4 regions of the Streptomyces sp. DG2A-72 genome follow, and region 2 is predicted to be linked to each of the others. Evidence: riboswitches for the same ligand, from Rfam matches in the RefSeq annotation. Region 2 holds a riboswitch; each other region holds the start of a gene.

Region 1 (7,436 bases), 2.9 Mb from region 2:
CTCACCCGCTTCGACTGCCAGCCGCTGCCCGGGCTGCTGGCCGAGCGGCTGCTCGCGCACAGCCCGCATCTGGACCGGGTGTTCTTCGGCAACAGCGGCACCGAGGCGGTCGAGACCGCGCTGAAGTTCGCCCGCCGCGCCACCGGAAAGCCCCGCGTCCTGTACTGCGAGCACTCCTTCCACGGCCTGACCACCGGCTCCCTGTCCGTCAACGGCGAGGACGGCTTCCGTGACGGCTTCGCCCCGCTGCTGCCCGACACGGCCGTACCGCTCGGTGATCTCGTCGCGCTGGCACGGGAGTTGAAGAAGGGCGACGTCGCCGCCCTGATCGTCGAGCCGATCCAGGGCAAGGGCGTCCTGGAGCCCCCGCCCGGCTATCTGCGCGCGGCCCAGGACCTGCTGCACAAGCACAAGGCGCTGCTGATCGCGGACGAGGTGCAGACCGGGCTCGGCCGGACCGGGGACTTCTACGCCTACCAGCACGAGGACGGCGTCGAACCGGACCTGGTCTGCGTAGCGAAGGCGCTCTCCGGCGGCTATGTGCCGGTGGGCGCCACGCTCGGCAAGGACTGGATCTTCAAGAAGGTCTACTCGTCGATCGACCGTGTGCTGGTGCACTCGGCGAGCTTCGGATCCAACGCCCAGGCCATGGCGGCGGGCCTGGCCGTCCTGTCCGTCATGGAGAACGAGCAGATCGTCGCGAACGCCCGGGCCACCGGCGACCTGCTCAGGTCCCGCCTCGCGGCGCTGGTCGACAAGTACGAGCTGCTCGCCGACGTACGCGGCCGGGGCCTGATGATCGGCATCGAGTTCGGCAGGCCCAGCTCGCTGAAGCTGCGCAGCCGCTGGACCATGCTGCAGGCCGCGCGCAAGGGCCTGTTCGCGCAGATGGTGGTCGTGCCGCTGCTCCAGCGGCACCGGATCCTCACCCAGGTCTCCGGCGACCATCTGGAGGTGATCAAGCTGATCCCGCCGCTGATCGTCGGCGAACGGGAAGTGGACCGGTTCGTCGAGGCCTTCACGGCCGTGATGGACGACGCCCACAGCGGCGGCGGTCTGATGTGGGACTTCGGGAAGACGCTGGTCAAGCAGGCGGTGGCCAACCGCTAGAAACGGGCGCTTTTGCCTATGGGGCAAAGAATTTGCCCCATAGGCAAGCCTCCGGCTGAATGGAGGGCATGAGCTCTCCCGACCTGCCCGTCGTGGCGCCGCAGCTCCGAGCCCTGCGGCGTCGTGCCTCCCTCACCCTGGAGGCCGCGGCGGGCGCCGCCGGGCTGTCGCCCGCACCTCAGCGTGAACGCCGGGAGCGCTCGGTAACTCATCTGATGCGCTCAGTGCATCGTTGGCGGGCGACAATCAAGTCCCCAACAACCCGAGCGAGTCCCGTACTTGCTCCGGCGGCCGGAAGGGGCGTCGTCGGACAGGCATGACCTGCCAAACTCCCCGGAGCGATCCAGGGGAGAGTCTCCCGGCTTCCTCTGGGAGAGAACTTCAAGGTACGACCGTGTCCGAACCGATGAGACAGTTGCCAACGGGGACGCGGCGCGCAGGCACTGCCCGTCCGCGTCCCGTCTCGCGCCCGGCGACAGCGCACTTCGACTCGCTGACCCCGCATCGGATCGCCGCGGAGGACCGCGACGGGCTGGAGCTTCTGTTCGTCCACACCCTGCTGCAGAGCCCGACGGCCGCGCGCCCTGTGGGTGCGCCTGATCATCTACATCGCGGTCGGGCATGTGTTCGCGGGCTTCATCTACCTGCTCTTCGAGCTGAGGGCGAAGCAGTAGACGTACATCCTCAGTAGGCGTACGCCCTCAGTCGAGGAGCCGCTCACACAGCCGCTCGCGGGTCTCGGGGGTGACTGCGAGGCCGTGTTCCAGGTAGGCGTCGACGCCGCCCCAGGTGGACTCGATGGTCTCGAAGGCCGCGGTGAGGTATTCGGCGCGGGCGTCGAAGAGGGGGTTGAGCAGTTCCATGACCTCGGGGTAGTAGGCGGAGGCCGCGCTGCTGCTGCGGTGGACCTTGTAGCGGCGGTGCTTGGCGTTCGACTCCAGGTAGTCCGCCACGATCGCCTCGCGCTCGACGCCCAGGGCGAGCAGCGTCACGGCTATGGAGAGGCCGGCGCGGTCCTTGCCGGCCGCGCAGTGCATCAGGGCGGGGACGCTGTCCTCGGCGAGCGCGTGCAGCACGCGGGAGTGCTCGGCGGTGCGCTCCTTGATGATCGTGCGGTACGAGGTGATCATCCGGTGCGCTGCCTTGCCGTCGGCGAGGATCGTGCGCAGCTGGTCGATGTCGCCGTCGCGGACCATCTTCCAGAACTCGGCGCCGTCCGCCGGGTCGGTCAGTGGGAGGTTCACATTCCGCACGCCGGGCAGCTCGACGTCCGGTCCCTCCAGCTTCTGGTCGGCCGCGTTGCGGAAGTCGAAGACCGTGTGCAGGCCGAGCGAGCCGAGGAACGCCGCGTCCTCCTCGGTCGCGTGCGCGAGATGCCCGCTGCGGAACAGCACGCCCTGTCGCACCCGTCGTCCGTCCACGGTCGGCAGTCCGCCCACGTCACGGAAGTTGCGCACTCGGGCCAGCTCCGGCTCGGTCGACGGGATCTGCTGCGTCACGGGGGCTCCCCTCCCAGTCGGCTTCGTCGGCGCGGCTCGTCGACGGGCACGCACTCGACGATACGACATGGATTCCTGGGGCAATGAGTTGTCCACAGGCGTTGTCCCGGGGTTCCCGGACATAGATGATGTTGGTACTTGAGTGCACCTGTTCGGAACTGTGGAGACGTGATGCTGGAAATTTCCGAGAACGGCCGTACGTGGCTCCTGACCGGGCCGACCAGCGGTTACGCCATCCACCTCACCGACGACCACGAGCTGCTGCACCTGCACTGGGGCCCGCGGATCACGCTCGCCGACGCCGAGGCCCTCGCCGTACGTCCGCTGCCGGACTACCGGCCCTTCGAGTCCCCGCTCGACGGACGTGAGGAGTACCCCGTCGAGGGCGGCCCCCGCTTCGCCCGGCCCGCCCTCTCCGTACGCACCGAGGAGCGGCGCGGCACCGAGTGGCGTTTCGAGGCGTACGGGTCCGAGGACGACGCGCTGCGGCTGCGATTCCGCGACGGCGGCCTGGCCGTCACGCTGCACTACCGGATGCGCGACGACGTCGTGGAGCGCTGGGTGACCCTCGGCAACGAAGGGCCGGAGGTCGAGCTGCTGCGGGCCGACTCCGCGACCTGGACCCTGCCGGACCGCGACGGCTGGCGGCTCTCCCAGTTGCACGGCCGCTGGGCCGCGGAGTCCCGGCTCGTGCGCTCCGACCTCACCTACGGTGAGAAGGTCATCGGCAGCCGCCGCGGACATACCGGACACCAGCACCTGCCCTGGGTCGCGCTGGACACTGATGCGACCGAGGAGCGCGGCGAGGTCTACGGCTGCGCGCTCGGCTGGTCCGGGTCCTGGCGGATCGCCGTGGCCCAACTCGCCGACGCGCGCGTGCAGATCACCGGCGGCGCCGGACACGACGACTCGGGCCTGCTGCGACTGGCGGCGGGCGAGTCGTTCACGACGCCCGTCTTCGCCGGACTGTGGAGCGACGGCGGCTACGGCGGGGCGAGCCGCGCTTGGCACGCGTACCAGCGGACGTATGTCATTCCGGACGCGGGCGAGGACCGGCCGGTGCTCTTCAACTCCTGGGAGGCCACCGAGTTCGAGATCTCCGAGGAGCAGCAGCGGGCGCTGGCGCGGCGGGCCGCGGACATGGGCGTGGAGCTGTTCGTGGTCGACGACGGCTGGTTCGGGGCACGGACCAGCGACCGGGCCGGGCTCGGCGACTGGACACCCAACCCCGACCGCTTCCCCGGCGGGCTCAAGCCGCTCGCGGACCACGTGCACGGCCTCGGTATGCAGTTCGGTATCTGGGTCGAGCCCGAAATGGTCAATCCGGACAGCGACCTGTATCGCGCCCACCCCGAATGGGTGCAGCACCAAACCGGGCGCAAGCGGACGGAATTCCGCAATCAGCTCGTACTGAACCTCGCCCGCGACGACGTTCAGGAGTACCTCTGGGAGCAGCTCGACACGCTCCTCTCCAGCGCCCCGATCGACTATGTGAAGTGGGACTTCAATCGCTGCTTCACCGATGCGGGCTGGCCGGGAGAGGCGTATCCGCAGCGGTTGTGGGTCGACCATGTGCGTGCGCTGTACGGGCTGTTGGACCGGCTGCGGGACGCGCACCCCGGAGTCGCCTTCGAGTCCTGCTCGGGCGGCGGCGGCCGGATCGACCTCGGGGTCATGAGCCGTACGGATCAGGTGTGGACCTCGGACAACACCGACCCGCTCGACCGGCTCGCCATCCAGCACGGCTTCAGCCAGATCCACCCGGCACGGGTCATGGCCGCGTGGGTCACCGACAGCCCCAACGTCCAGCTCAACGGCCGGGTCAGCTCGCTGCGCTTCCGGTTCGTGAGCGCCATGGCCGGGGTGCTCGGGGTCGGCGGTGACCTCACCGAGTGGACGGACGACGAGCTGGCCGAGGCCCGGAAGTGGGTGGGTCTGTACAAGGAGATCCGGCCCCTGGTGCAGCGCGGCGACCTGTATCGGCTGCGGCCCCCGCAGGGCGGGCTGAGTGCGGTGCAGTACGTGCTCGGCGACGAGACCGTCGTCCTCGCCTGGCTCGAGGCGCAGCGTTACGGCGAGCCCGTTCCGGCGCTGCGACTGCGCGGCCTCGACCCGACAGCGTCGTATGAATGCCGCGAAACGGGCGAAGTTCACCGGGGTGCGGTCCTGCTGCATCACGGATTGCGCACAGGGCTACGCGGTGACCTCGATGCGGCAGTTCTCCGGCTGCGTCGCATCTGAGCGATCTGTCCGAATTAGGATCTTCATTCCAACTCGCTCTGGGATAAAGCCTCCTGGGGGGAGCTGCGTGAGCAGCGTCATATTCGTGACCGAGCGTTGTCCGCCATGTTCACGTAATTCACGTGTTTTTCCAGGGGATTGAATCCGTCGGCGGGGGTGGAATTCACGGAGGGTGACTGGGTTTTCTCACAAGGGATCAAGAGAAACGCACAGCCATGGAACCTCTTGCTTGTCCCTTTGCGTCTTGGTCGCTTACGTTCGCCACCAATCCGGACGGACGCCCAATCCTGCCGCCGCCCGGAGACCGCTCAACTCACCCGTGAACGGCAGGAGCGGGGGACCCACAGGTACAACCGCCTGTTCCGGTCTCCGGAACGGCTAGGGGTTAAGCCGCCACCGCGCGGCCGGACATCTCCAGTCCGCACCCGACAGCTCACCTCGTAGGCGCCGGAGAGGAATTCGCCATGCCCGCGAAGGGTAAGCACCGCCGTCCCAAGAGCCAGCGCTTCACCCGCTCGATCGTCGTCGCCGGAACCGGTGGCGCCGCGCTCGCCCTGCCGCTCCTGGGGGCCACCGGAGCGCATGCCGCTCCCGCCAAGTCGGTTTCGGAAAAGGCCGTTCAGTCGGTTCCGAAGACCGAAAAGAAGGCCGCCGAGAAGACCGCCGCCGCGAAGAGTTCGGGTGTGCGGACCTATTCGGTGCGGGCCGGTGACTACCTTTCGAAGATCGCCGACGAGCAGAATGTCAGCGGTGGCTGGCAGAAGCTCTACGCGGACAACCGTGAGGCCGTCGGCTCGGACCCGTCGATGATCCACCCCGGCCTGAAGCTCTCGATCGGCAAGAAGGCCGCGACCGGTTCTTCCAAGCCGTCGTCCTCTTCGTCGGATTCGTCTCCTTCATCCTCTTCTTCGAAGAAGTCGTCCGGGTCTTCTGATTCATCTGGTTCGTCTGCTTCGGGTTCGTCGAAGTCGTCCTCGAACACGGCGACCACCCAGTCCTCCGACACCACGAGTACGGCCGGCGGCTTCACCCTCCCTGTGGCCGGTGCCAGGGTCGGTACCCCGTACCGCATGTCGGGCAGCATGTGGTCCAGTGGCTACCACACCGGCGTCGACTTCGTCGTCCCGACCGGCACCTCGCTCAAGTCCGTGGGTGCGGGCACGGTCGTCTCCGCGGGCTGGGGCGGCGCGTACGGCAACCAGGTCGTTGTCAAGCTGGCCGACGGCTACTACGCGCAGTACGCCCACCTGTCCTCGCTCTCCGTCTCCAACGGACAGACCGTGACCGAGGGCCAGCAGATAGGCCTCTCCGGCGCGACCGGCAACGTGACCGGCCCGCACCTGCACTTCGAGATCCGCACCACCCCGGACTACGGCTCGGACGTCGACCCCGTCGCCTACCTCCGCTCGAAGGGTGTCTCCGTCAGCTGACACCCGGCGCCTGAAGCGTCCCCCACGCCACCGAAGGCCGGACCCCGATCCCCGGGTCCGGCCTTCGGTGTTGGCTGTGCGGACCCCCTCAGTGCGCGAAGACCGTACTGGCCAGGACCACTGGACAGCGGTGCCGCCGAGGATGCTCAGCAGGGCGTTGCGACACCACTGGTGCAGGCCGACGGTGACGGCCAGGGCTGCCGACGGGGGGATCGCGCGCGTGTCGGTGAGGGGCACCTCGCGCAGGCAGTGGACGACCAGGATCACCATGACGCCGGCGGGCATACGGGCGCTGAGGTACTGGACGGTCGTACTGGCGCGCAGCGGGGCGAGGGCGGCGAAGGGGAGGGTGCGCAGGGCTCGGGTGACGGCGGCGGTGACGAGGACGGCGGCTATGGCGTAGGGGGTGTCAGGCATGGCGTGCCCTCTTGCCGGTCGTGCAGCGGCGGGCCGGCAGTTCTGCGGTGAACAGGGCGAAGGCGGCGAGGAGCAGTTGGCCCGGGAAGAGGAGCCGCGCGGCCACGGCGCTGAGGAGGGCGAGCGCCGGCGTGGGCAGGTCGTCGCGCAGCTCCCGGAGAGCATCGAGGGCGAGCACGGTGAACAGGGTGGTCAGAGCGAAGTCCAGGCCGGTGACCCCCTCCGGGAAGAGGGAGCCGAGCAGGGCTCGGGCGGTTGCGCTTCCGGCCCAGTACAGGTGCATGAGGAACTGCAGCCACAGGATGCGCCGGCCGGCCCAGGACCGGGCCTCCTCCCCGGCGGTCAGGGCGTACGTCTCGTCGCTGAGTGCGAAGGTGCCGTACGCGGTGCAGGGGGAGGAGAGCGCGTAGAAGACGTGCCGGACGTTCACCATGAAGGCCGTCGTGGCGATGGACGCCAGGGGAGCGGCCGCGGTGGCCAGGCCGATCAGCAGGAACTCGAACGATCCGCCGTAGATGAGCGCCGCGGACATCGACCCCGAGGCGCTGAGGCGCGGGCTGGAAGTGCTCATCGACATCGAGACCTACGCCCGGGACCGCAAGATGTTCGAGGAGTTCGAGTCCACCGTGGCCGTCGCCGACCACGCCGACCAGGCCGCCTACGAAGCCTTCGTCACCGACAAACTCGGCGACCTGCCTGCCGTGCTGCGCCTCGAATCACATCTCACCATGAAGAAGAT
Region 2 (7,436 bases):
AGACGCCGTCCTCCATGCCGGTCAGGAACACGACGGGGAATTCGAGGCCCTTGGCGGTGTGCAGGGTCATCAGGGTGATGACGCCCGCGCCTTCCTCGTCCTCGTCGGGGATCTGGTCGGAGTCGGCGACCAGGGCGACGCGCTCCAGGAAGTCGGAGAGTCCGCCCGCGGCCTCGCCCTCCCCGGCCTCCTGCTCGAACTCCAGGGCCACGGCCGCGAGTTCCTGGAGGTTCTCGATCCGGGTCTCGTCCTGCGGGTCGGTGGAGGCCTGCAACTCGGCGAGGTACCCGGTGCGTTCGAGGACGGCCTCGAGGACGGTCGCGGGGCCCGCGCCCGACTCGACGATCGTACGGAGCTCCTCCATGAGCACGTTGAACCGCTTGACCGCGTTCGTCGACCGGGCGGCCATGCCGTACGCCTCGTCGACGCGGCGCAGTGCCTGCGGGAAGCTGATCTTCTCGCGCTGGGAGAGGGCGTCGATCATCGCCTCGGCGCGGTCGCCGATGCCCCGCTTGGGCACGTTGAGGATGCGGCGCAGCGGGACCGAGTCCTCGGGGTTGGCGAGCACGCGCAGGTAGGCCAGGACGTCCCGGACCTCCTTGCGCTCGTAGAAGCGGACGCCGCCGACGACCTTGTAGGGCAGGCCGACGCGGATGAAGACCTCTTCGAAGACACGGGACTGGGCGTTCGTACGGTAGAAGACCGCGACGTCGCCGGCCTTCGCGTCGCCCGCGTCCGTGAGGCGGTCTATCTCCTCGGCGACGAACTGCGCCTCGTCGTGCTCGGTGTCGGCGACATAGCCGGTGATGCGCGCGCCCGCGCCCGCGTTGGTCCACAGGTTCTTGGGGCGGCGGGACTCGTTGCGCTCGATGACGGCGTTGGCGGCGGTGAGGATCGTCTGGGTGGAGCGGTAGTTCTGCTCCAGCAGGATCGTCGTCGCGTCCGGGTAGTCCTCCTCGAACTGGAGGATGTTGCGGATGGTCGCGCCGCGGAAGGCGTAGATCGACTGGTCGGCGTCACCGACGACGCACAGCTCGGCGGGGAGCAGGTCGTGCTCGTTGGGCGGTACGTCTTCATCGTGCTCACCGGTGCCGACGAGTTCGCGTACCAGGGCGTACTGCGCGTGGTTGGTGTCCTGGTACTCGTCGACCATGACGTGCCGGAAGCGGCGGCGGTAGTGCTCGGCAACGTCCGGGAAGGCGCGCAGCAGGTTGACCGTCGTCATGATCAGGTCGTCGAAGTCGAGGGCGTTGGCCTCGCGCAGGCGCGACTGGTACATCGCGTACGCCTGGGCGAGGGTTTTCTCGAAGCCGTCGGTGGCCTGGGCGGCGAAGTCCTCCTCGTCGATCAGCTCGTTCTTCAGGTTGCTGATCTTGGCGCTGAAGGACTTGGGCGGGTAGCGCTTGGGGTCGAGGTCCAGGTCGCGGCAGACCAGGGCCATCAGGCGCTTGGAATCGGCGGCGTCGTAGATCGAGAAGGATGACGTGAAGCCGAGCTTCTTCGACTCGCGGCGCAGGATGCGTACGCATGCGCTGTGGAAGGTCATCACCCACATCGCGTTCGCGCGCGGGCCGACGAGTTGCTCGACGCGCTCCTTCATCTCGCCGGCGGCCTTGTTGGTGAAGGTGATCGCGAGGATCTGGCCGGGGTGCACCTTGCGCTCGCCGAGCAGGTACGCGATGCGGTGCGTCAGCACACGCGTCTTGCCGGAGCCGGCGCCGGCCACGATGAGCAGCGGGGAGCCGGAGTGGACGACGGCCGCTCGCTGGTTCTCGTTCAGCCCGTCCAGGAGCGCGGCCGGGTCCACCGCCGGGCGGTGCGCGCCGTCCCGGTAGTACGCGTCCCGGTCCGGCGGCGCGTCGAACTTCCCGCCGAACAGATCATCCGGAATCGGCTCCGGCACATGATCGTCCTCGGGCGGCGGCGGGGGTTCCTCCGCATGGGCCCGAGGGGCCTGGAGGTTCGCCAGGAAGCTGTCGTCAAAGAGGCTGCTCATCGCTCTCCGAGTTTAGGGCGCCCCACTGACAGCCCGCCGCCGCCCTGAGAACATCGCCGATTTCCAAAGCCCCAAGGGTCTCAGAGTTCGCGAAGTTCCGGGTCCGCGAAGTTCCGGCCGGCTCAGAAGCCGAGGATCTTCCAGACCTGGCCGCCCGGCGTCTTCCCCTGCCCCAGATCTGTTCCGTCCCGGTCGGCGACGGACCAGGCCGAGACATAGACCTTGCCGTCGTACGGGTCGACGGCCACGCCCGCCGGGAACGGCACCTTCACGTTCGTCCGCTTGCCGTGGGAGACCTTGGTGACGACGCCCGCGAAGAGCTGGCTGACGTACAGGTCGCCCTTGTCGTTGACGGCGAGGCCGGTGATCGAGCCGAAGCCGGACTTCCAGCCGAGGATCTTGCCGGTCCAGGGGTCGACCTGCCACACGCGCGCGGTGGGCTTCTCGGTCTCACCGTTGAGCTCGCCGACGTAGAGCTTTCCGTCGGGGCCGAGCGCCAGGGAGGTGGGGACGGACTGGTTCTTGTCGTGGTCCGGGAAGACGGTGAAGGGGCGGGCCCGGCCTGACGGCGAGACCTCGATCAGGTCGTTGCCTGCGGCGTCCGCGACGATCTTGCGGCCGTCGGGGAGCGCGAGGACGGCGTACGGGTTGGACTCCACGGATGCCTTGTGCGGATTGTGCTTCAGCTCCACGGCAGCGATGTCCGCGGCGATCTTCGCCTTGCCGTGGGTGATCTTCAGCAGCTTGCCGAGCTTGTTCCAGGGCGGGGTCGTGGGCACTCCGGCCTCCGGCGGGGCGAAGGTCTCCACGCCCCAGACCTTGCCGTGCCGCGCGGAGACCCCGTCGACGCCGGTCGCGAAGCCTCCGTCCGGGGCGGCGGCCGAGGGCAGTCCCTGCACCACCCTGTAGTGCTTCCATGCACCCCCGTTCCAGTAGATCTTGGTGACGGCCGACGAGAGACCGATGCAGGTCTCGCCCTCCGGCCCCTCCCCGATGCATTTCTTGCCGCCGCGGCCCGCCTCGGCGACGTACAGGCGCCCGTGGTCGTACGACAGCTGGCGTGGATTGTCGAGGCCCTTCGCGATCACGCGGACGACGGGTTTGCCGCCCGTGCGGCCGTCCTGTCCGGCGCCTGCGCTCGCGGGTGCGATGCCCGCGGTGGCGGTGAGTGCGACTCCTGTGGCGATGACGAGTGCGGTGCGTTTCCTCATGGCCGTACCCCCTCTCAGCCGCCACGGCTCCCGACCGTGGCTGGCTGGAAGCTACCGCCCCGAAGCGGGCGGACGAGGCCACTCCGGACAAAATACGAACAACTCGCCGCAGATCCCTCCATATTGACCACGGGGAGCGATGCCCTGGGCTAAGGTCACGAAAATGTATCGGGCATATCGCCCATCAACCTTCACAGGGGCCACACGAGTTGGCTAGCGTTCCTCCAGGCCGCACGACCCCTACCGGCGAACGTCGCCGGGCCGTACGGCCTCCGCCGAGTCCGGCGCGCCCACGGGGCGGACCGGAGCCGGGGACCCACCGAACTTGGGGTGAATCGACCGGACTTCCCTCGGGAAGCGGTCGTAGGGCAACCCTTCCGAACCACCCGCCCGAACCCGACAGCTAACTCGGTAGGCGGAAGATGGAAGGAGTCGCCTCCCTTGGCGTCGCACCGCAAGTCGCGTCCTTCGGGTTCGCGCGTCGCAGGCATACGGACCCCCGCCCTCGCCACGGCGGCCCTCACCTCCGTGGCCCTGCTGTCCCAGTCGGCCAACGCCGCTCCCGCGGCCGACGACAAGCCGAGTCTCGAAGAGGTCGAGAAGAAGGTCGGCGACCTCTACCGCCAGGCCGAGTCGGCGACCGAGAAGTACAACTCGGCGAAAGAGAAGACCACCAAGCAGCGCAAGCGCGTCGACACCCTCCTCGACGACGTCGCGCAGCGCACACAGAAACTCAACGAGGCGCGCGAGGAACTGGGTTCCTTCGCCTCCGCCCAGTACCGCACCGGCGCCTCCGCCCCCGACACGGCGACCTTCCTGCTCGCGGACACCCCGCAGGACTACTTCGACCAGACCCAGCTGATGAGCCGGATGACCGGCCGTCAGAAGGAGGCGGTCGACGACTTCGTCACGCAGCAGTCCGCGACGATGGAGAAGCGCCGGGAAGCCACCGCGAGCCTCGAGACGCTCACCGAGTCGCAGGGCGACCTGAAGACCGCCAAGACGACCGTCCAGCAGAAGCTGGCCGACGCGCGCGAGCTGCTGTCGAAGCTGACCGCCGAGGAGAAGGCGCGGCTCGCGCAGATCGAGCGGCAGAAGCAGCAAGAGGCCGAGCGCAAGGCCGCGGAACTCGCCAGGCAGCAGGCCGCGGCGGAGGCGGCGGCCCAGGAGGCGGCGCAACAGCAGCAGGAGAGCGGCACCGGCACGTCGGAGTCCTCCGACACCTCCGTGGCCGACTCCTCGTACGCCGCCAAGGCCGAGAAGGTCCTCGCCTTCGCCCGCTCCACGATCGGCAAGCCGTACGTCTGGGGCGCCACCGGCCCCGGCTCCTACGACTGCTCCGGCCTCACCCAGGCCGCCTGGAACGCCGCCGGCATCTCCCTCCCGCGCACCACCTGGGACCAGGTGAACGCCGGCACGACCGTCTCCCTCTCCGCCGCCCAACCCGGCGACCTGGTCTTCTTCTACGACGACATCAGCCACGTCGGCATCTACATCGGCAACGGCATGATGATCCACGCACCGAAGCCGGGGGCCTATGTGCGCGAGGAGTCGATCTACTACGACGGTGAGTCGTCGATCCACAGCGTGGTACGGCCGGCCTGAGGGGACAGGGACGCGGCACAGGGGGTTTCCGTACGCACGCGCGCGTGCCCCGCTCTCAGGGCGCGTGCCGCTCCCTACCATCGGGCCCATGCCCCGCCCCTCTCCCCTCCGCGCCTGGTGGGCACAGCGCTCGCCGGCGGCCGGTGCCGCCGTGATGGCGACCGGCGTCATGTCGGTCGGTCTGCATCTGACGGGGTACGAGGTCCTGTCCCGTATCGCCCTCGCGGTGGCCTGCGCGGCGTGGCTGGGGCTGGCCGCGGACTTCGCCGTACGGCTGCTGCGGCAGCGGGAGAGGTGGGTCGCGGAGGCGGCGACGCCGGGCGCGCTCACCGCCGTGGCGGCGACGACGGTCCTGGGTACGCGTTTCTCGGCCTGGGCCGGCAGCCGCTAGCCGAGGCGCTGCTCGCGCTGGCCGCCGCCGTGCTGTGGCCGGTGCTGCTCTTCGCCGTCGTACGGCACTGGCGGCGGCGTATGCCGGGCGCGGTGTTCCTGGGCTGCGTGGCCACGCAGGGACTCGCGGTGCTCGGCGCCACACTGGCTGCCGCCGAGGGGCGGCCTGGCTCGCGCGGGCGGCGATGGTGCTGTTCTGGCTGGGTCTTGTGCTGTACTGCGTCGCGCTGGCCTGCTTCGATCTGCGGCAGGTGGCCGAAGGGGCCGGTGATCACTGGGTCGCGGGCGGCGCACTCGCCATCTCCGCGCTCGCCGGGTCGAAAATCGTCGCCGCCGACAGCGCGGCCCTGTACCTCTGGAACGACGACAACGACGGCGTCCTGCGCTTCATGACCGCCGTGGTGCTCGTGCTCGACCTGGCCTGGTACGCCGTCCTGCTCGTCGCCGAGTTCGCCCGCCCTCGGCTGGGCTACGACGTGCGGCGCTGGGCGACCGTCTTCCCGTTGGGGATGACGGCGGCGGCGACGCTCTCGGTGTCCTCCGCCCTCGATGTGCCGTGGCTGGAGGGGCTGGGTGAGGTGCTGCTGCGGATCGCGGTGGCCGCCTGGCTCGCGGTCGCAGCCGGGGCGATCACTGCCGCGCGGGCCGCCGTCACCTCCGCCGCCGCACCGCAGGACGTCAGGTCCACAGCACCGCGATGAAGACGTTCGCCGTGGTCAGCAGTCCGACCAGGCCGAACAGCGGCTTCTCCACCTTCTCGTCGTCGCGCTTCACATAGACGAGCCCGAGGATCACGACCAGCAGCGCCAGCTTCACACCGATCTTGACGTTGTTGACGGACTGGTCGTCGGCCTGGTTGAGGCCGACCAGGATCGCGCCGGTGACCAGCATCGTCAGCGCGCCGTGCAGCATCGCGGGGACGAAGCGGGCGGTGCCCTGGCCCATCGCCTTCATCTGGGTGAAGAAGCCGCCGAGCAGGGCGGCGATGCCGATGATGTGCAGGCCGACGAAGAGATGGATGAGTACGTCCATGAGGCCGGAGCCTAATCAGAGACGTACGCGGCACATGACACCGGCCCGCCCTTCGCACGGAGGGTGCATATATGCGGTCCATAGCAGCCCGCCATCCCCGGGGGTCCCGGAATCCGCACTTCGGTCACCACACTGCGTGAAGTCGACGGCCCCGGAACGGGATCACGATCACTTACGGTCACCGCGCGGTCCGCTCGCGTCAGTTCCGCGCAATGCGTTACCCGTCCGACACACCCGGGTTTAGCGTCCTCCCCCAGGTGACCGGCTCCCCACCGCCGCCCGGGCCAGGGGCGGCAGTCGATCACCCGCCGAGAAGGTCCGGCGGCGGTCAGCTCCCCCTGTGCGGGCCGCCGCCGGACGCAGAGCCGCCGCGCCCACGCACCGGCGGTCGTACGAAAGGACGTGCAGGTCCACGTGGCAGCGCACCGCAAGCCCCGACAGCGTTCGACCGGCGGCACCTCGGTCCGTACGGCCGCCACGATCGCCCTCGCGGGCGCCGCGACCGCGACCGGCCTGGACGGGACCGGGCACGCGGAGCCGGAGCTGACGCCCGCTCAGGTCAAGGCGAAGGTGGACAAGCTGTACCAGGAGGCGGAGGTCGCCACCGAGAAGTACAACGGCGCGAAGGAGAAGGCGGAGGCGACCGAGCAGCGCCTGCGGGACCTGCGGGACGAGGCGGCGCGCAAGACGGACGGCCTCAACTCCGAGCGGGCCGCGCTGGGTTCGATGGCGGCGGCACAGTACCGCGACGGCGGCCTCGACCCCGCGCTCCAGCTCGCGCTCTCCGCCGACCCGGACGGATACCTCCAGGGCGCCGAGTTCGCCGAACGTGCGGGCAGCCGTCAGGCCGCGTCCGTCGCCCGCGTACGCAAGCAGCTGCGCGAGATCGAGCAGCTGCGCGGCGCCGCGCACATCGAGCTGACCTCGCTGTCGTCCCGGCAGGCCGAGCTGAAACGGCACAAGAAGACGGTCACCGGCAAGCTGGACGCGGCCCGGCGGCTGCTGTCCGAGCTGACGGCCGAGGAGCGGGCCCCGCTCGCGGACACCGGCCGCGCCTCACGTACGGGCGCACGGGACGGCCTGACAGGACCGGTGACGGCGCCCAACGCCCGTGCGGCCTCCGCCGTTTCGTACGCCTACCAGAAGCTCGGCAGCCCCTATGTGTGGGGCGCGACCGGTCCCGACGCCTTCGACTGCTCGGG
Region 3 (7,436 bases), 1.5 Mb from region 2:
GTACGAGGGCGGGTGCTGGTGAACTGCGCCGGGCTGTACTGCGACGAGGTGGCGCGGCTGACCGGGGACGAGCCCGGGATGCGGATCGTGCCGTTCCGGGGGGAGTACTTCTCGCTGGCGCGGCCCGAGCTGGTGCGGGGGCTGGTGTACCCGGTCCCGGATCCGGCGTTTCCGTTCCTCGGGGTGCATCTCACGCGCGGGATCGACGGGGGTGTGCACATCGGGCCGAATGCGGTGCCCGCGCTGGCCCGCGAGGGGTACGGATGGGGGACTGTGCGGGTGCGGGAGCTCGGTGGGGTGCTGGCCTGGCCGGGGGTGTGGCGGATGGCTGGGCGTCACTGGCGGTACGGGGCCGGGGAGCTGCGGCGGTCGGTGTCGAAGGAGGCGTTCGCGCAGGCCGTGCGGAGGCTGGTGCCGGCGGTGACGCGGGACGATCTGGTGCCGGCTGCGGCGGGGGTGCGAGCGCAGGCGGTGTTGCGGGACGGGACGCTGGTGGATGACTTCATGATCAGGGAGGGGGAGCGGGCGGTGCATGTGCTGAACGCGCCCTCGCCTGCGGCGACGGCTTCGCTGCCGATCGGGCGGGAGGTGGCGCGGAGGGCGTTGGCTGTGCTGGGCGGGGTGTAGCCGTGCGCGGGGTAGCTGCCGGGGGGTGGCTGCCGGGCGGTGGCTGCCGGGGGGTGGGTCGCGCAGCCCGGCGCTGACGGGGTGCCGCCTGCGCCCACCCGTGCCGCCCCAGGCGGCACGACTGCCCGCAGCCAAGGCGCAGCCCAATAAAGCAGCCCGATAGAGCAGCCCAGCACAGCAGCCCAGTAAAATCGACCCCACTGTGTCTGAGACTCACCACGCCCCCGAAGCCGATCACGCAGCCGGCATGTCCATCCGGCACCGCCGCGCCAAGGGGGAGCCGCGGTTCCCCGACGGGCCGAAGGCCGACCCCGCGGGGTCGCATTTCGAGCGGCGGATTCGGAGTTTTCAGCCGCGGCGGAGCAGGGTGACGGCGGGGCAGGCGGATGCGTTGCAGCGGCTGTGGCCCCAGTGGGGGCTGGATATCGACGGGCAGCTGGTCGTCGATCTGACCGAGCTGTTCGGGAACGCGAATCCTGTCGTGCTGGAGATCGGGTTCGGGATGGGGGAGGCGACCGCTCAGATGGCGGCGGCGGACCCCGGGACCAACATCCTCGCCGTCGACGTGCACACCCCCGGCCAGGGCAATCTGCTCAACCTGGCCGACCACCACGGCCTGTCCAACATCCGCGTGGGCAACGGCGACGCGATCATCCTGCTCCGCGAGATGCTCGCCCCCGACTCCCTCGACGGGCTGCGCGTCTTCTTCCCCGACCCCTGGCCCAAGAAGCGGCACCACAAGCGGCGGCTGATCCAGCCGGAGTTCCTCAGCCTCGCCGCGACCCGGCTGAAGCCGGGGGCGACCGTGCACTGTGCGACCGACTGGGAACCGTATGCCGAACAGATGCTCGAGGTGCTGAGCGCGCACCCGGACTTCGAGAACACGCAGCCCGACGGCGGTTTCGCGCCCCGTCCCGACTTCCGGCCGCTCACCCGTTTCGAGGGCCAGGGGCTGGACAAGGGACATGTCGTGAACGACCTGCTCTTCCGTCGCGTACTGCACGAAGGTCTCCAGTAACCTTCCCTCGTTAGGGTCAAAGCCGTGGCCACCAGTCCCCCTTTCCCGCCGCACACCGGCGACCCCGCCGGTGGCACACGGCGGCACGCGCACTGGTGGCAGAAGCGATGGGTGCGCTACGGCGCCCTGATCACGCTCCTCACACTCTCCGGGCTCGTCATCCTCGCCCTGGTCCGCGAACAGACCGGCACGGAGGGGTTCCTGGTCGGTCTCGGGCTGTCCGTGTTCCCCGTGCCGCTGCTGATAGCCGCCTTCCGCTGGCTCGACCGGGTCGAACCCGGCCCCTGGCGCAATCTCCTCTTCGCCTTCGCCTGGGGCGCCTGCGCGGCGGCGCTGATAGCGATCGTCGCCAACAGCTTCGCGACCAGATGGATCGCGACGGCCACCGCGGATCCGTCCAGCGCGGACACCATAGGGGCGACCGTGATAGCGCCGATCGTGGAGGAGTCGGCCAAGGCGGCGGCCGTACTGCTCGTCTTCCTCTTCCGGCGACGCGACTTCACCGGGATCGTCGACGGGGTGGTGATAGCGGGGGTCACCGCGACCGGCTTCGCGTTCACCGAGAACATCCTCTACCTCGGTACGGCCTTCGGGACCGACCAGCTCACCGGCGACCGCGGCATCGCCTCCGTGACCGCGGCGACGTTCTTCGTCCGCATCATCATGTCGCCGTTCGCCCACCCGCTCTTCACCGTCCTCACCGGCATCGGCTTCGGTGTCGCCGCGCTCTCGGCGGACCGGCAGCATGTCCGGCGCGTGCTCGTGCCGCTGTCCGGGCTGCTGCTGGCGATGGGCATGCACGCGATGTGGAACGGCTCGTCGAGCCTCGGCGAGTACGGGTTCTTCGCCGTGTACGCCATCTTCATGGTGCCCGCGTTCGGGCTGCTGACCTGGCTGGTGATCTGGACGCGGCAGCGGGAGCTGAGGACCGTACGGGCCGAGTTGCCCGCGTATGTCGCCGCGGGCTGGCTGGGGCCGGCCGCGCCCTTTGTGCTCGGGTCGATGCGGGCGCGGCGGCTGGCCCGGGAGTACGCCCGTCGTCACTTCGGCAGGCCGGCGGGGCGGGCGGTGGCGCAGTACGAGGCGTACGCGACGTCGCTGGCGTTTCTGCGGCACCGGGGGCGGCGGGGGCGGGCGGGGGCCGACTTCGTCGTACGGGAGCGGGAGTTGCTGCATGAGCTGTGGCAGCGGCGGGGGGTTGCGGGGCCGGCGCTGGACCATGCGGCGCGGGTGGCTGCGCCGCCTTTGCCGGTGTACGGGGCGTATGGGAATGGCGTGCAGTATCCGTATCCCGCGTACAACCCGTATCGGACCTAGCCGGCGTTGCGAGTGGCCCGGCGTGAGGGCTGGGCGGGGGTGGGTCGCGCAGCCCGGCACTGACGGGGTGCCGCCTGCGCCCACCCGTGCCGCCCCAGGCGGCACGCATGCCCGCAGCTCGGCAGCAGGACAGCGGCCCCCGCAGCAGAGCTACCTCAGGGGTTCAACCCCTTGCTCCGCAGCCACGCCATCGGGTCGATGCCGCTGTCGGAGCCGCCTGTGTGGACCTCGAGGTGGAGGTGGGCGCCGGTGACGTTACCGGTGGCGCCGACGCGGCCGATGACGTCGCCGGTGGCGACCTTCTGGCCGACGCTGACGCTGATCGAGGACTGGTGGGCGTACCAGAGCTCGGTGCCGTCGTCGAGGGTGAGGACGGTCTTGTAGCCGTACGAACCGTCCCAGCCGGCCTCGGTGATCGTGCCGCTGTGGATGGCCTTGATGAGGGTGCCCGTGGGGGCGGCGAAGTCGAGGCCGGTGTGGTAGCCGGAGGACCAGAGGGAACCGGCCTGACCGAAGGTCGAGGTGATGGTGTACGAGGAGGTCGGCAGCGCGAACTGCTTGGCCAGCTGGGCGAGCCGCTCGGCCTCCGCCTTGGCCGCCGCCTCCTCCTCCGCCTTCTTCTTCGCGGCGGCGGCCTTGGCCTTGGCCTCCCGCTCCGCCTTGGCGGCCGCTTCGGAGGCCTCCTTCTGCGCGGCGGCCTGCACGGCCTGCGCGGCCTTGCTGTCGACCTGGTCCTGCTGCCGCTCGGCCTGGGCCAGGATCCGGGAGCGCAGCGCCTCACCGGCGTCGGCGGCGGACTGCTCGCTGTCGGTGGAGGTCACACTGACGCTGCTGAGCGCGGTCGCGGTGTCCGCCGAGCCCTCGGCGGCGTCGTCCGAGATGATCGAGCCCACGGACGGCAGGTCGGGCAGGGAGATGGACACCGGCGGCTTGCCGGTGTTGGCGCTGGCCATGCCGCCCGCGCCGACGGCGGCTATGACGCCGACGCCGAGAACCGTGGAGCTGCGGGCGAATGCCCCGTTGCGCTGCTTGCTGACGCGGTGCCGGCCGCGTACGGGACGAATGGACTCCTCGGTGGGGTTCCACTCCTCCAGCGGGCCCTCGTCGTCGGTGCGGTAGCCGCTGTACACAAAGGTGTCGGGCTCGCGCTGACTCGGCACGAAGGGGGCCTCTGGGGCAGGCCGGTTGGACGCCACGTAGGCGTACTCCTTTCCTTCCTTCTCGCCTACCGGGTTAGCTGACGGGTTCGGAGCAGGAAGGTCTCCTACGCGCGTATACCTGCCGTGCTTCCACGGTGGCATCCGCGCGATTCACCCCAAGGTGGTGGTTCCCCGGTTCCCTTGCGGAATTCGGCGCGTGCGCACGGAGCCGACTCTTGTGACGGCTGGGACAACCGCGCTGCGTTATCGAACGTTAATAGACGCGGGGGCCGGATTCCAAGCGGTTCCGCTTGATCGTTAACGTTTTTGCGCAGGACGTAGGGGCCATGACCGGTGAAAATCGGGCGAGTTGACCGCGACGCGGCAGCAACTCAGCAGTCACACCAGCTCTGACGTTGCGTCAGTTGTTACCGGAGCGGGACGGCTCACTCACCTCGGGTAACAACGATCACCAGCATGCTCTGAACACACCGAAGGCCCGGATCGCAATGATCCGGGCCTTCGGTCTTGAGTAGCGGGGACAGGATTTGAACCTGCGACCTCTGGGTTATGAGCCCAGCGAGCTACCGAGCTGCTCCACCCCGCGTCGTTGTGTTCACTAGTCTACGCCATCCGCGGGACACCCATGACCACACGTTGATTCACCCTGCGGGATTGCCCGCGTGGGTGAGGGTCTCCCAGGCGACGAAGAGCCCGTCGGTACCGGCCGGGCGGGTCCGCTCGGCGAGCCTGCGGGCGGCGGGGACGGTGACGTGAAGCCGGTCTTCCAGGTGATTCAGTACGACTTCCAGGTCCGGGCCCATGGTCCTGGCGACCTTGCCGCCGCACAGCCAGGCCGGTGCGGGCTCGCCCAGTTGGTGCCGGGCGTGGAGGGACAGGGCGGCCTTCAGCCGGTCCTTGACCTCGCCGTACAGGTCGACGCCCTGGTGCCAGGCCGTCTCGGCGATGTGGGCGGTGGCGGCGAGGGAGTGGCCGACGTGCTCGAAGTCACGGCAGGTCTCCTGGGTGACGCCGTCCTTGTAGGTCGACTGCTGGAACCAGTACGACCGCAGTCGCTGCGGGGTGTCCATGCCGGAGCCGGGCGGGGTGAGCGGGTGGCGGCCGTCCTTGCGCAGGTAGAAGTAGGCGGGGACACGGTCGCGGAAGCGTCGCAGGGCGTGGTCGAAGGTCTTGTGGTCGTCGAGGAAGACGGCGATCCCGATGGCCGCGTCGGTCGAGACGAGATCCCGGTTTCCGTTGACGTCCAGGACGCGGCGGGTGACCCGGGGGAGGTAGACGGTGCGGAGCATGGTCTCGAAGCGCTGTACGCGGTCGGCGGGCCAGTCGGCGCCGGGTGTGTGCCGCACGATCTCGGCGGCCCGCGCCCAGGTCGATCCGGCCCAGGCCGCCTGGAGTCCGGCGTTCTGCCCGGTGTGCCGCTTCAGCTTCGCCGACCAGCCGTCCATGATCTCCCGGGCCTTGACGGCGTGCTGCCGCTTGCCGGTGACCGTGAACACCAGGGCGTGGGTGTAGGCGGCGATGGCGTCCGTACGCTCCTGGATGCAGCCCCGGCCGGCCATGGCACCGGCCGGGCAGTTCACGGTCTTGTACGGCTCGGCCCGGTACTTGTACGCCCCGTATCTGCTGTCCCGCATGTCGAGGAACGCCTTCAGCCACGGCTGCCTGCCCGCCAGGACGTTCTCTCGTACGGCGTCCAGCTGGGCCTTGCCGACGAGGACGCCGGGGTGGGTGAACTCGGCGTCCGACGGGAGGGAGCGGGCCATGGTGCGCGAACCGTCGGCCGTCCCGCAGGAGGCGAGGAGTGCCGCGACCAGGGGCGGGATCAGCAAAGCCGTCGTCCGTCTGCGCACCGACCCCATCGCCGCCTCCGTGCCGTGATCCACACCCGGTCATTCGCAGCGTGCCCGGTACGGCGACGGGGCGCAGGATCTGATGGGCCGAAGGGGAGTTGAGGTCGGTCCGTCACGCCGGCAGATGACGGTTCGGCGCCTTCGCGCGCTCCTCGTACTCCGGCAGTACGACGACGTCCACGCCGGCCGCTTCCAGCATCCCGCTGCCGTCGGCGGCCACCACGAAGGTGTCCGGCTCGCGCCACGCCGTCACCACGCGCCGTACTCCGGCGTCCAGAATCAGCCGGGCGCACGGCGCGGGGCGGGATGCGCGGTGGGCGCACGGTTCCAGGCTGCTGTACACCGTGGCGGTGGCCAGCCGGGGGTCGGTCGCGTCGAGCTTCGCCAGCGCGGCCTCCTCCGCGTGGACGACCATGTCGCCGCCCTCACGGGAGTGGCCCCGCGCCAGCTCCGTCCCGTCGGCCGCGACCACGACCGCGCCCACGCTGAACGCGGTCGGCGAGGGAGGGCACTGCGCGGCCAGTTCGCAGGCCAGGGCGAGCCAGTGGTGGTCGGCGGCGGAGTCCAGCCGGCCGGCGCCGGGTGCTGTGGGCTCGTAGCGCATGAGCACGACGTCCTCGATTCGCCGTGTCTCCAGCAGGCGGAGGCGGCCGTCCTGATATCCGCCGGGGCCGAACAGCCGCGGCGCCTTGGGGTCGCCCACGAACAGCGGCGCCAGGACCAGCTGCAACTCGTCGGCCAGACCCTGCTGGAGCAGCTGGGTGTGGATGCGCCCGCCGCCCTCGACCATGAGGCGCCGTACGCCGCGCACCTCGTGCAGGTGCTCCAGCAGCCGGCGCCAGTCCAGTTCCGGGCCCAGCGGGAGCACGTCGGCGTCGACCGGCGTCGCGTGCAGGCGCTGGGCGCCCTGGTCCGTCGTATAGACGACCTTCTCGCCGCCCGTGTGCCAGAACTTCGCCGTCGGGTCCAGGTCTCCTGAGCCGCTGACCGTGACCTTCAGGGGGTAGGCGGGCTTGCCCGCGGCCTCCCGTGCCGCTCGGCGCTCGGTGGAGTTCACCAGGAGGCGGGGGTTGTCGGCGCGGATGGTGCCGGCGCCGACGAGGATGGCGTCGACGGAGGCCCGTACCTCGTCGACGCGGTCGAAGTCGGCCGGGCTGGACAGGAGCAGGCGGTCGGGGCCGGTGTCGTCCAGGTAGCCGTCGAGGGAGACGGCGGCGGACAGCAGGACGTAGGGGAAGGGCATCTGCGTACTCCACCTCGGCGACGGGCGGGCTTGGTTCAAGTTTGAAACAAACCTACACTGGATGCATGACGACCCGCTGGCTCACCCCCGAGGAGCAGCGCGCCTGGCGCGCGTACATCGGCGCCGTCCTCCTCGTGGAGGACGCGCTCGACCGGCAACTCCAGCAGGAAGCCGGCATGCCGCACATGTATTACTCCATCCTCTCCGTCCTGTCCGAGGCC
Region 4 (7,436 bases), 210 kb from region 2:
CCGCGCCCGCGTCGAGGACGTGGTCGCCGAGCCGGACCCCGACCCTCCGCTCCGTGGTAACGGCGGGGGAGAAGACACCGTACGGAAGGTTGTGCGGGCCGAAGGGGTCGCCCTCGGGGACATCGAAGGGGGGCATGGGTGCTGCCTCGCTCTCGTGCGGTCCGTATGCCAGGTGTGTCATGTGGTCGCGGCACACGTTACGGGGGCGAGGCCTGCTGCGGCAGCCGCAGGTCAGCGACGTCACCGAAGCCGTTCCGGACGGCGGCGGTGGCCTGCTGGAGGTGCCTTCGGGAAGGAGACGTCACGGCGTCACGGTGTCAGCCGGTCCAGGGGCGTCCCGAGGGAGTGAAACGGGGGCGCTCCGGCCCAAGTCGCCGTAGGAGGCGTCCTGTTCGCGTCGAGTCGGTGGGGCTTTCTGTCCGTATTCTCTGATCATGGCCGCACCCATCGCATATTCACTCATCGCCACTGACCTGGACGGCACCCTGCTCCGGGGCGACGACACGCTCTCCGACCGGTCGCTCGCCGCGCTTGCGCAGGTGACGGCGTTCGGCGCCCGGCACTTGGTGGTGACGGGGCGGCCGGCCCCGAGGGTGCGGCCGTTGCTCGACATCCTCGGCTGCGGGGGGCTCGCGGTGTGCGGACAGGGCGCGCAGGTGTACGACGCCGGCGCGGACCGTCTGCTGTGGTCCGTCACGCTGGACCGGGAGCTGGCCGAGACCGCGCTCGGCAAGATCGAGGCGGAGATCGGGCAGGTGTACGCCGCCGTCGACCAGGATGGCGTCGACGGGCTCACACTCATCGAACCGGGGTACCTGATGCCCCACCCGACCCTGCCCGCCGTACGCGTGGGGCGCCGCGACGACCTGTGGTGCGCGCCCATCAGCAAGGTGCTGCTGCGTCATCCTGCCCTGTCCGACGACGAGTTGGCGGCGACGGCGCGCGCCGTGGTGGGTTCACTCGCGACGGTCACCATGTCGGGGCCCGGGACCGTCGAACTCCAGCCATGCGGGGTGACCAAGGCGACCGGGCTCGCGCTGGCCGCCGAGCATCTGGGACTGGGACCTGGGCAGACCGTCGCCTTCGGGGACATGCCCAACGACATCCCCATGTTCGACTGGGCGGCGCACGGCGTCGCCATGGCCAACGCCCATCCCGAACTCAAGGCGGTGGCCGACGAGATCACCCTCTCGAACGAGGACGACGGCATCGCCGTCGTCCTCGAACGTCTCTACCCGACGGGGTAGTTCTCAGTACGCGCCGAAGACGTTGTCGATCGAGCCGTACCGCTGGAACGCGTAGTTGCAGGCGGCGGTGATGTTCGCGACCGGGTCGTACGGGTTGAACGCGGTGCCGGCCACGTGGTACGCCTCGAAGGTCGGGTCGATGACCTGGAGGAGGCCCTTCGACGGGGTGCCCGCGGCGGCGTTGGAGTCCCAGTTGTTGATGGCGGCCGGGTTGCCCGAGGACTCCCGCATGATGTTGCGGTAGATGCCGTCGTACGACCCGGGGATGCCGTTCTGCGCCATCACCTGGAGGGACGCCCGGATCCAGCCGTCGAGGGTGTCGGCGTAGCCCAGCGAGGTGGCGGTGGCGACGGTCGGGGTGGCCGCCGAGGCGCTGGTCGCGCCGATGACCGGCAGCGCGAGGACGGCGACGCCGGTGCCGGCGACGGCGACGGCGCGGGTGATGCGAGCGGTTCTGGTACGACGGTGCTTACCGGCTGCAGCCATGGCGAAGTTCCTCTCCGGCGCCTGCGAGGTGAGCTGTCGGGTTCGGGCTGGGAGGTGCCCGGCCACACCCTGACGGACATGGCTTCACCCCGAGCCGTCCCGGCGCGGCGTCCGGTCCGGCGGCTTACCTGGGTCCCCCGCTCCTGCCGTGCGGTGAGTTGGTCAATGGGTCGCTCGGGCGGCGGCAGGATTCGGCGTCCGCCCGACAGGCCGGGAACGTATGCGAGAGCACATGTCCGAAACAAGCATCGGATTCACACATCGCACCTATTGACCTTGGTGTGGGGCGAATGTGCTGCTTGATCCTTTGCGGTTGCCAAGCTCAACTGGCCATGGCGGAAGGCGGATCGGCGGATGCCTGTGTGTTTTCTGTGCAGGCCGGGACGTGAGTCAAGTCACGTGCGTTCGAAAGAATGGCAAAACGGGCAATCGGGCCAAGAGGGTTTTATCGACCGGCCGTTCGCGGGATGCGCTTCTCCCAGGTCCGATGGAAGATGACTTGGTCGCCCTCCGTGCAGATCACCTCGTCGGAGGCGGTGAAGTGGTCCCCGTCACAGCCGATCTCCGAGCGGCTGCGGACCGTGGTGTTCCAGCCCTGTTCCGGGCGGTGCAGCCGGATCGACCAGTCGGAGCGGGCGCGGGCCGACAGTGGGTCCGTCTCGTCGATCGTGTACGTCTCCAGCGCGTCCTCGGTGCACTCCAGTCCGTCGGGGTACACGCGTGTGCCGCCGTACCGCGGGTCGACCTCAAGGCGCCACGCGCCCCGCGCGACGTCCCGCACCACCAGGCGCTCGGGGTGCGGCTCGTCGAGCGTGGCGGGGAAGTTGACGCCCAGCGGCTCGGCCTGCTCGGGCTCCTCGAAACGGATATTTCGGTCAAATTCCCGCTTTCGTACGGGCAGTTCGAGGAAGCTGCCCGCCGGGTCCAGGGTGAAGCCCGCCGCCGAGTCGGGCTGTGGCCAGATCCACGGCCAGTACGCGGAGGAGACGGCGAGCCGGATGCGGTGGCCGGGCGGGAAGGCGTGGCCGATGGCATTCAGCTCGATGGTCACCTCTTCGGTGGTGCCCGGCACCCACGGCACGGTTCGGTCGCGGCCCTGTCGTGCCGAGAGGTTCAGCGCTCCGCGCGTGACCAGGGTCGACGAGCCGTCCGGCGCCATGTCACATACCCTCGCCACGACCTGCCCCCGCGGCGCCTCCGCGGTCACCCGCAGCCCCACCCGCGCCCGCCCCAGTACCCACGTCTCCTCGGCCACCGCGAACTCGAAGCACACCGACCGCGCGTCCTCCTCCCGCTGGTCCGGCGGCAGGTCGGCATCGTTGCCGATGGGGAGGAAACGGCCGGCGTCCACCCCGGTGTGCATCGGCGACCGTACGAGGACGGGGGCGCCCTGACAGGCGTACGTCACCGTCGTCACGTTCGGGGAGGGCCACGCGGGCTCGCCGACCCAGCGGCCGGGCAGGGTGCCGTAGGCCGTGGCGGGGCGGTGGGAGTCGGTGACGTAGGCACGCAACAGGGTCTCGGGGAGCGCGCCCTTGCCCTTCAGCCAGTGGTCCCACCAGCGCAGCGTCTCCTGGAGGAACCCGATCGCCGGGCCGGGCGGCAGGTCGCGGTCGGGGTACTGGTGCGACCAGGGGCCGATCAGTCCTCGTACGCGATCGGACGGAAGGTGCTCGACGAGCCGCAGCACGCTGTCCCGGTACGGGTCGTGCCAGCCGCCCACCGCGAGGACGGCCGCCTTGATCGCGCCGTAGTCCTCGCAGACGCTGCCATGGCGCCAGTACCGGTCCCGGGTCTGGTGGGCGAGCCAGGTGTGGACGAGGGGCTGGACGGCCTCCATGCGCTCGACCCACATCTCGCGCCAGGCCTCGCCGACGTACCGCGGATCGGGCGGCCGGGAGGCGAAGGCGAGCATGGTGGCGGCCCGGGCGTGCATGTCCGCGAGGACGGAACCTCCCATGTAGTGCACGTCGTTGTCATAGCGATCGTCCGTCGAGCAGACAGTCACGATCGCCTTGAGCGGCTCGGGCGCGAGGGCCGCGATCTGGAGGGAGTTGAAGCCGCCCCAGGAGATGCCGAACATGCCCACCTTGCCGTCGCACCAGGGCTGCGCCGCCAGCCAGTTGACCACCTCGACCCCGTCGGCCAGTTCCGTCACCGCGTATTCGTCGCCCGGCACGCCCTCACTGTTGCCGTGCCCGCGCACGTCGACCCGGACGGAGGCGTAGCCGTGGCCCGCGTACCAGGGGTGGCGCTGGAAGTCGCGCGGGGCGGTCCAGTCGGTCAGGCGGTACGGGAGGTATTCGAGGAGCGCCGGTACGGGCTCGTCGGTGAGCGGGCGCCACATGCGCGCGTACAGCAGGGTCCCGTCCGACAGGGGGATGCGGAGGTCGTCGTGAGTCGTCTCGTAGGGGAAGGGTGTACGGATGTTCATGGACACACCTCCCTACTTCCGAGTAAGTCGATAGATTTCCATTCTTTTCAGATGATCGAAAACATACCGGTCGTGATCCGATACCGCCCGTGCTGCACGGGTGGGTGGGCATCGGTGATCGAAAGGTGACCGGATACGCTGACTTGAGTGATGGCAGCGACCTATCGACAAACCGTGTAAACGCCAGTGGACACCAGCAGACAGGAGACCCCTCGTGACCGTCGTCGGGCCGTTCGGGCTGAGCGTGCGGGACCAGGCTCTGGAAGCCGATGTCCAGGCCGGATTGACGGCTGTCGAGGAAGGGTTGCTCGAAGCCACCAAGAGTGAGGTCCCGTTCATCACCGAGGCCGCGCAGCATCTGGTGCGGGCTGGCGGCAAGCGGTTCCGGCCGCTGCTCGTGATGCTCTCCGCGCAGTTCGGGGACCCGTACGCACCGGGGGTCGTGCCGTCCGCCGTGGTCGTCGAGCTGACGCACCTCGCGACGCTGTACCACGACGACGTGATGGACGAGGCGGCCGTACGGCGCGGGGTGCCCAGCGCGAACGTCCGCTGGGGCAACTCGGTCGCCGTGCTCACCGGCGACTTCCTCTTCGCGCGCGCCTCGCACACCCTCGCCGATCTCGGTCCGGAGGCGGTGCGGGTGCAGGCGGAGGCGTTCGAGCGGCTGGTGACCGGACAGATCCTGGAGACGGCCGGCCCGACGGACGGCCGGGATCCCGTCGAGCACTACCTGGACGTGCTGAGCGGGAAGACCGGGTCGCTGGTCGCGGTGTCGTGCCGGTTCGGGGCGATGATGTCGGGCGCCGACGAGACGGTGATCGACGTGCTGACGCAGTACGGGGAGCGGCTCGGGGTCGCCTTCCAGCTCGCCGACGACGTACTGGACATCGCGTCCGACTCGCACGAGTCCGGGAAGACGCCGGGGACCGATCTGCGCGAGGGGATTCCGACGCTTCCGGTGCTGCGGCTGCGGGAGCGGGCGGCCCGGCTGGGGCTGGCCGAGGATGTCGCACTGTGCGAGCTGCTGGACTCCGACCTGAGTGACGACGCGCGGCTCGCGGAGGCGCTCGCCGGGTTGCGGGAGCATCCGGCGCTGGAGCAGGCGCGGCGGGACACGGTGCGGTATGCGGAGGATGCGCGGGCCGCGCTGGCTCCGTTGCCGGAGTGCGATGCCAAGGCGGCGCTGCTGGAGTTGTGTGACGCCGTGGTGCATCGGGCGGGCTAGTTCCGGCGCTGGGCGGCGAGGGCTGGCGGCGTGACACAGGTCACATTGCTGGATTGCATCCAGACTGAGATCGCCTCTGTATTCATGCCCAGAAGCTGACGCGGGGGGCCTCGGCTGCACTCCGGGGAGGCAAAAAGAATTATGGGCATGAACGCGACTACTCACTGCGCCGTAAGAGCCTGATCGTCATCGCTGTCGCGGTGGCCGCCGCCGGTGGTGTCGCCGCCGCGGTGATTCCCGCCTTCGCCGCCGGAGGCAACCGCGCCGACCATGCGGGGCACACCGGAGGCGGAGGCATCGTGAGCCAGAGCGGCACCGTGGCGCGCGGCAAGGGCGGAACCATTCTCGCCGCCAGTCTGCGGGGCGCGGGCGAGGTGCCCGTGCCTGAAGTTGGTAGGTTCAGCTTGCGCTGATTCGCCCTGAGTCGGCGTGTGAGCGGCTCACGCAGTTGCTCCAAGAGTGCAAGCCGGCCGAACCGACACCGGCTTGAGTTCAGGGTGACGGGTGGTCGCCGCTGGTGACCACCCCGCCCCTGTTCCCAACTCCGGTATGCCGCAGTGGATCGCGCCCGACCGCAGCGCCGTCACCGGATCGGTCATCAGCAGGACGCCCAACGGCGACAAGAACATCCCGGAGCTGGACCTCAAGGCCACCCGGTGCCATCGTCGGCGTGCCCTACCAGGCGGACCACGTGTTCATCCAGGGCTGATCCACGCACTGATCCACAACGAAGGGCGGCGTCTTCCCCGTGCGACCCCTACGGGTCGGGGGAGGCGCCGCCCTCGCATGTCATACCGCAGCAGTACGCGGAGTTGGCTCCGCAGGTTGACGTATACCTCCGGCGGATTTGGTCAACTGGAGACCACGGGAAAACACCACTCCTCACCGATTCGGGTGAGAATGGCGGCTCAGGGTGGGACGAGTGCGATCAAGCGACAGCCGCCGCTACGACGGAGGTAAGGCACACATGGCACCGTATGAATCCGACGACAGCACGACCGCCGGCGAGGTGGACGACCTCCGCGCCGGACGCCGCAAGGCCGCGCGGTACGTCGTTCCGGTCGCGGTGGTGGGCGTGGCGGCGGCGACGATCGGGCTCGTCCCGGCGATCGCCGACTCCGGCGACCCCGACCTGCCCAAGATCAGCGCACAGCAACTCATCGAGAAGATCGCCGCATCGGACGTGGAGCAGCTGTCCGGCACGGTGAAGATCAGCACGGACCTGGGGCTGCCGGACCTCGGCGGCCTGGAGAGCAGCCTGATGTCCGGGGCGACGCGGTCGGGCGAGGGCTCGTCCGCCGACCCGAGCTCCAAGCTCATGGAGCTGGCGTCCGGCACGCACACCGTACGCGTGGCCGCCGACGGCCCGGACAAGCAGAAGATCTCGCTGCTTCAGAACGCCGCCGAGTACAGCCTGATCCACAACGGCAAGGACATCTGGGGCTACGACAGCGCGTCCAACGAGGTCTACCACGGCACCGCATCCGAGAGCGCCGGCGGGAAGACGAAGGAAGACGTCCCGACCACGCCCCAGGAGCTCGCCGAGGAGGCCCTGAAGTCGGTCGACGACACGACGTCCGTGACCGTCGACGGCACCGCCCAGATCGCGGGCCGGGACGCCTACCGGCTGCTCATCAAGCCGAAGGACTCCGGCTCCACGGTCGGGGCGATCACCGTCGGGGTGGACGCGAAGACCGGTCTGCCGCTGAAGTTCACGCTGACCCCGGCGAGCGGCGGCGCCGCCGTGGTGGACGCGGGCTTCACCCAGGTCACCTTCGCCAAGCCGGCCGCCTCCACCTTCGACTTCACCCCGCCCAAGGGTGCGAAGGTCACTGAGGAGGGCGACGTCGCGGCCGGGAAGCATGGCCAGGCTCCGGACAACTTCCGGACCCCGGACAACTCCAAGGCTCCGGACAAGCGGTCGGCGCCCGAGGGCGAGCCGAAGATCATAGGCGAGGGCTGGAACTCCATCGCCGTCTTCGAGACCGGCGGCGAGGGCATGCCCTCCGGCTCCGAGGTCGGCGGCGAGGTCGGCAGCTTCCTC

What was found. Region 2 has a riboswitch for cyclic di-AMP ahead of QQY66_RS30045 (C40 family peptidase). Riboswitches for the same ligand answer to the same signal wherever they lie in the genome.
Region 1: another riboswitch for cyclic di-AMP. It lies ahead of QQY66_RS43515 (LysM peptidoglycan-binding domain-containing M23 family metallopeptidase); the one in region 2 lies ahead of QQY66_RS30045 (C40 family peptidase).
Region 3: another riboswitch for cyclic di-AMP. It lies ahead of QQY66_RS22590 (M23 family metallopeptidase); the one in region 2 lies ahead of QQY66_RS30045 (C40 family peptidase).
Region 4: another riboswitch for cyclic di-AMP. It lies ahead of QQY66_RS29050 (transglycosylase SLT domain-containing protein); the one in region 2 lies ahead of QQY66_RS30045 (C40 family peptidase).

What each region holds. Positions count from the first base shown of each region.
Region 1 covers NZ_JASTLC010000001.1:9,166,158-9,173,593, forward strand. Annotated here, with positions in the region: gene QQY66_RS43490 (aspartate aminotransferase family protein) at 1-1,110, shown strand, start outside; partial or broken gene QQY66_RS43495 (XRE family transcriptional regulator) at 1,179-1,702, shown strand; gene QQY66_RS43500 (DUF6126 family protein) at 1,695-1,784, shown strand; gene QQY66_RS43505 (tyrosine-protein phosphatase) at 1,812-2,609, opposite strand; gene QQY66_RS43510 (alpha-galactosidase) at 2,781-4,850, shown strand; cyclic di-AMP (ydaO/yuaA leader) riboswitch at 5,146-5,310, shown strand; gene QQY66_RS43515 (LysM peptidoglycan-binding domain-containing M23 family metallopeptidase) at 5,315-6,280, shown strand; partial or broken gene QQY66_RS43520 (branched-chain amino acid transporter permease) at 6,369-6,697, opposite strand; gene QQY66_RS43525 (AzlC family ABC transporter permease) at 6,690-7,229, opposite strand; gene QQY66_RS43530 (hypothetical protein) at 7,213-7,436, shown strand, end outside.
Region 2 covers NZ_JASTLC010000001.1:6,288,009-6,295,444, reverse strand. Annotated here, with positions in the region: gene pcrA (DNA helicase PcrA) at 1-1,996, opposite strand, end outside; gene QQY66_RS30050 (ScyD/ScyE family protein) at 2,119-3,207, opposite strand; cyclic di-AMP (ydaO/yuaA leader) riboswitch at 3,471-3,641, shown strand; gene QQY66_RS30045 (C40 family peptidase) at 3,649-4,812, shown strand; partial or broken gene QQY66_RS30040 (tellurite resistance/C4-dicarboxylate transporter family protein) at 4,901-5,903, shown strand; gene QQY66_RS30035 (hypothetical protein) at 5,881-6,234, opposite strand; gene QQY66_RS30030 (C40 family peptidase) at 6,649-7,436, shown strand, end outside.
Region 3 covers NZ_JASTLC010000001.1:4,774,932-4,782,367, forward strand. Annotated here, with positions in the region: gene lhgO (L-2-hydroxyglutarate oxidase) at 1-627, shown strand, start outside; gene trmB (tRNA (guanosine(46)-N7)-methyltransferase TrmB) at 875-1,645, shown strand; gene QQY66_RS22585 (PrsW family intramembrane metalloprotease) at 1,670-2,962, shown strand; gene QQY66_RS22590 (M23 family metallopeptidase) at 3,118-4,158, opposite strand; cyclic di-AMP (ydaO/yuaA leader) riboswitch at 4,170-4,327, opposite strand; tRNA gene QQY66_RS22595 (tRNA-Met) at 4,635-4,708, opposite strand; gene QQY66_RS22600 (alginate lyase family protein) at 4,764-5,885, opposite strand; gene QQY66_RS22605 (dihydrofolate reductase family protein) at 6,085-7,215, opposite strand; gene QQY66_RS22610 (MarR family winged helix-turn-helix transcriptional regulator) at 7,281-7,436, shown strand, end outside.
Region 4 covers NZ_JASTLC010000001.1:6,081,536-6,088,971, forward strand. Annotated here, with positions in the region: gene fahA (fumarylacetoacetase) at 1-136, opposite strand, end outside; gene QQY66_RS29045 (HAD family hydrolase) at 435-1,247, shown strand; gene QQY66_RS29050 (transglycosylase SLT domain-containing protein) at 1,251-1,733, opposite strand; cyclic di-AMP (ydaO/yuaA leader) riboswitch at 1,737-1,899, opposite strand; gene QQY66_RS29055 (CocE/NonD family hydrolase) at 2,179-4,167, opposite strand; gene QQY66_RS29060 (polyprenyl synthetase family protein) at 4,382-5,392, shown strand; gene QQY66_RS29065 (hypothetical protein) at 5,593-5,805, shown strand; gene QQY66_RS29070 (sigma-E factor regulatory protein RseB domain-containing protein) at 6,360-7,436, shown strand, end outside.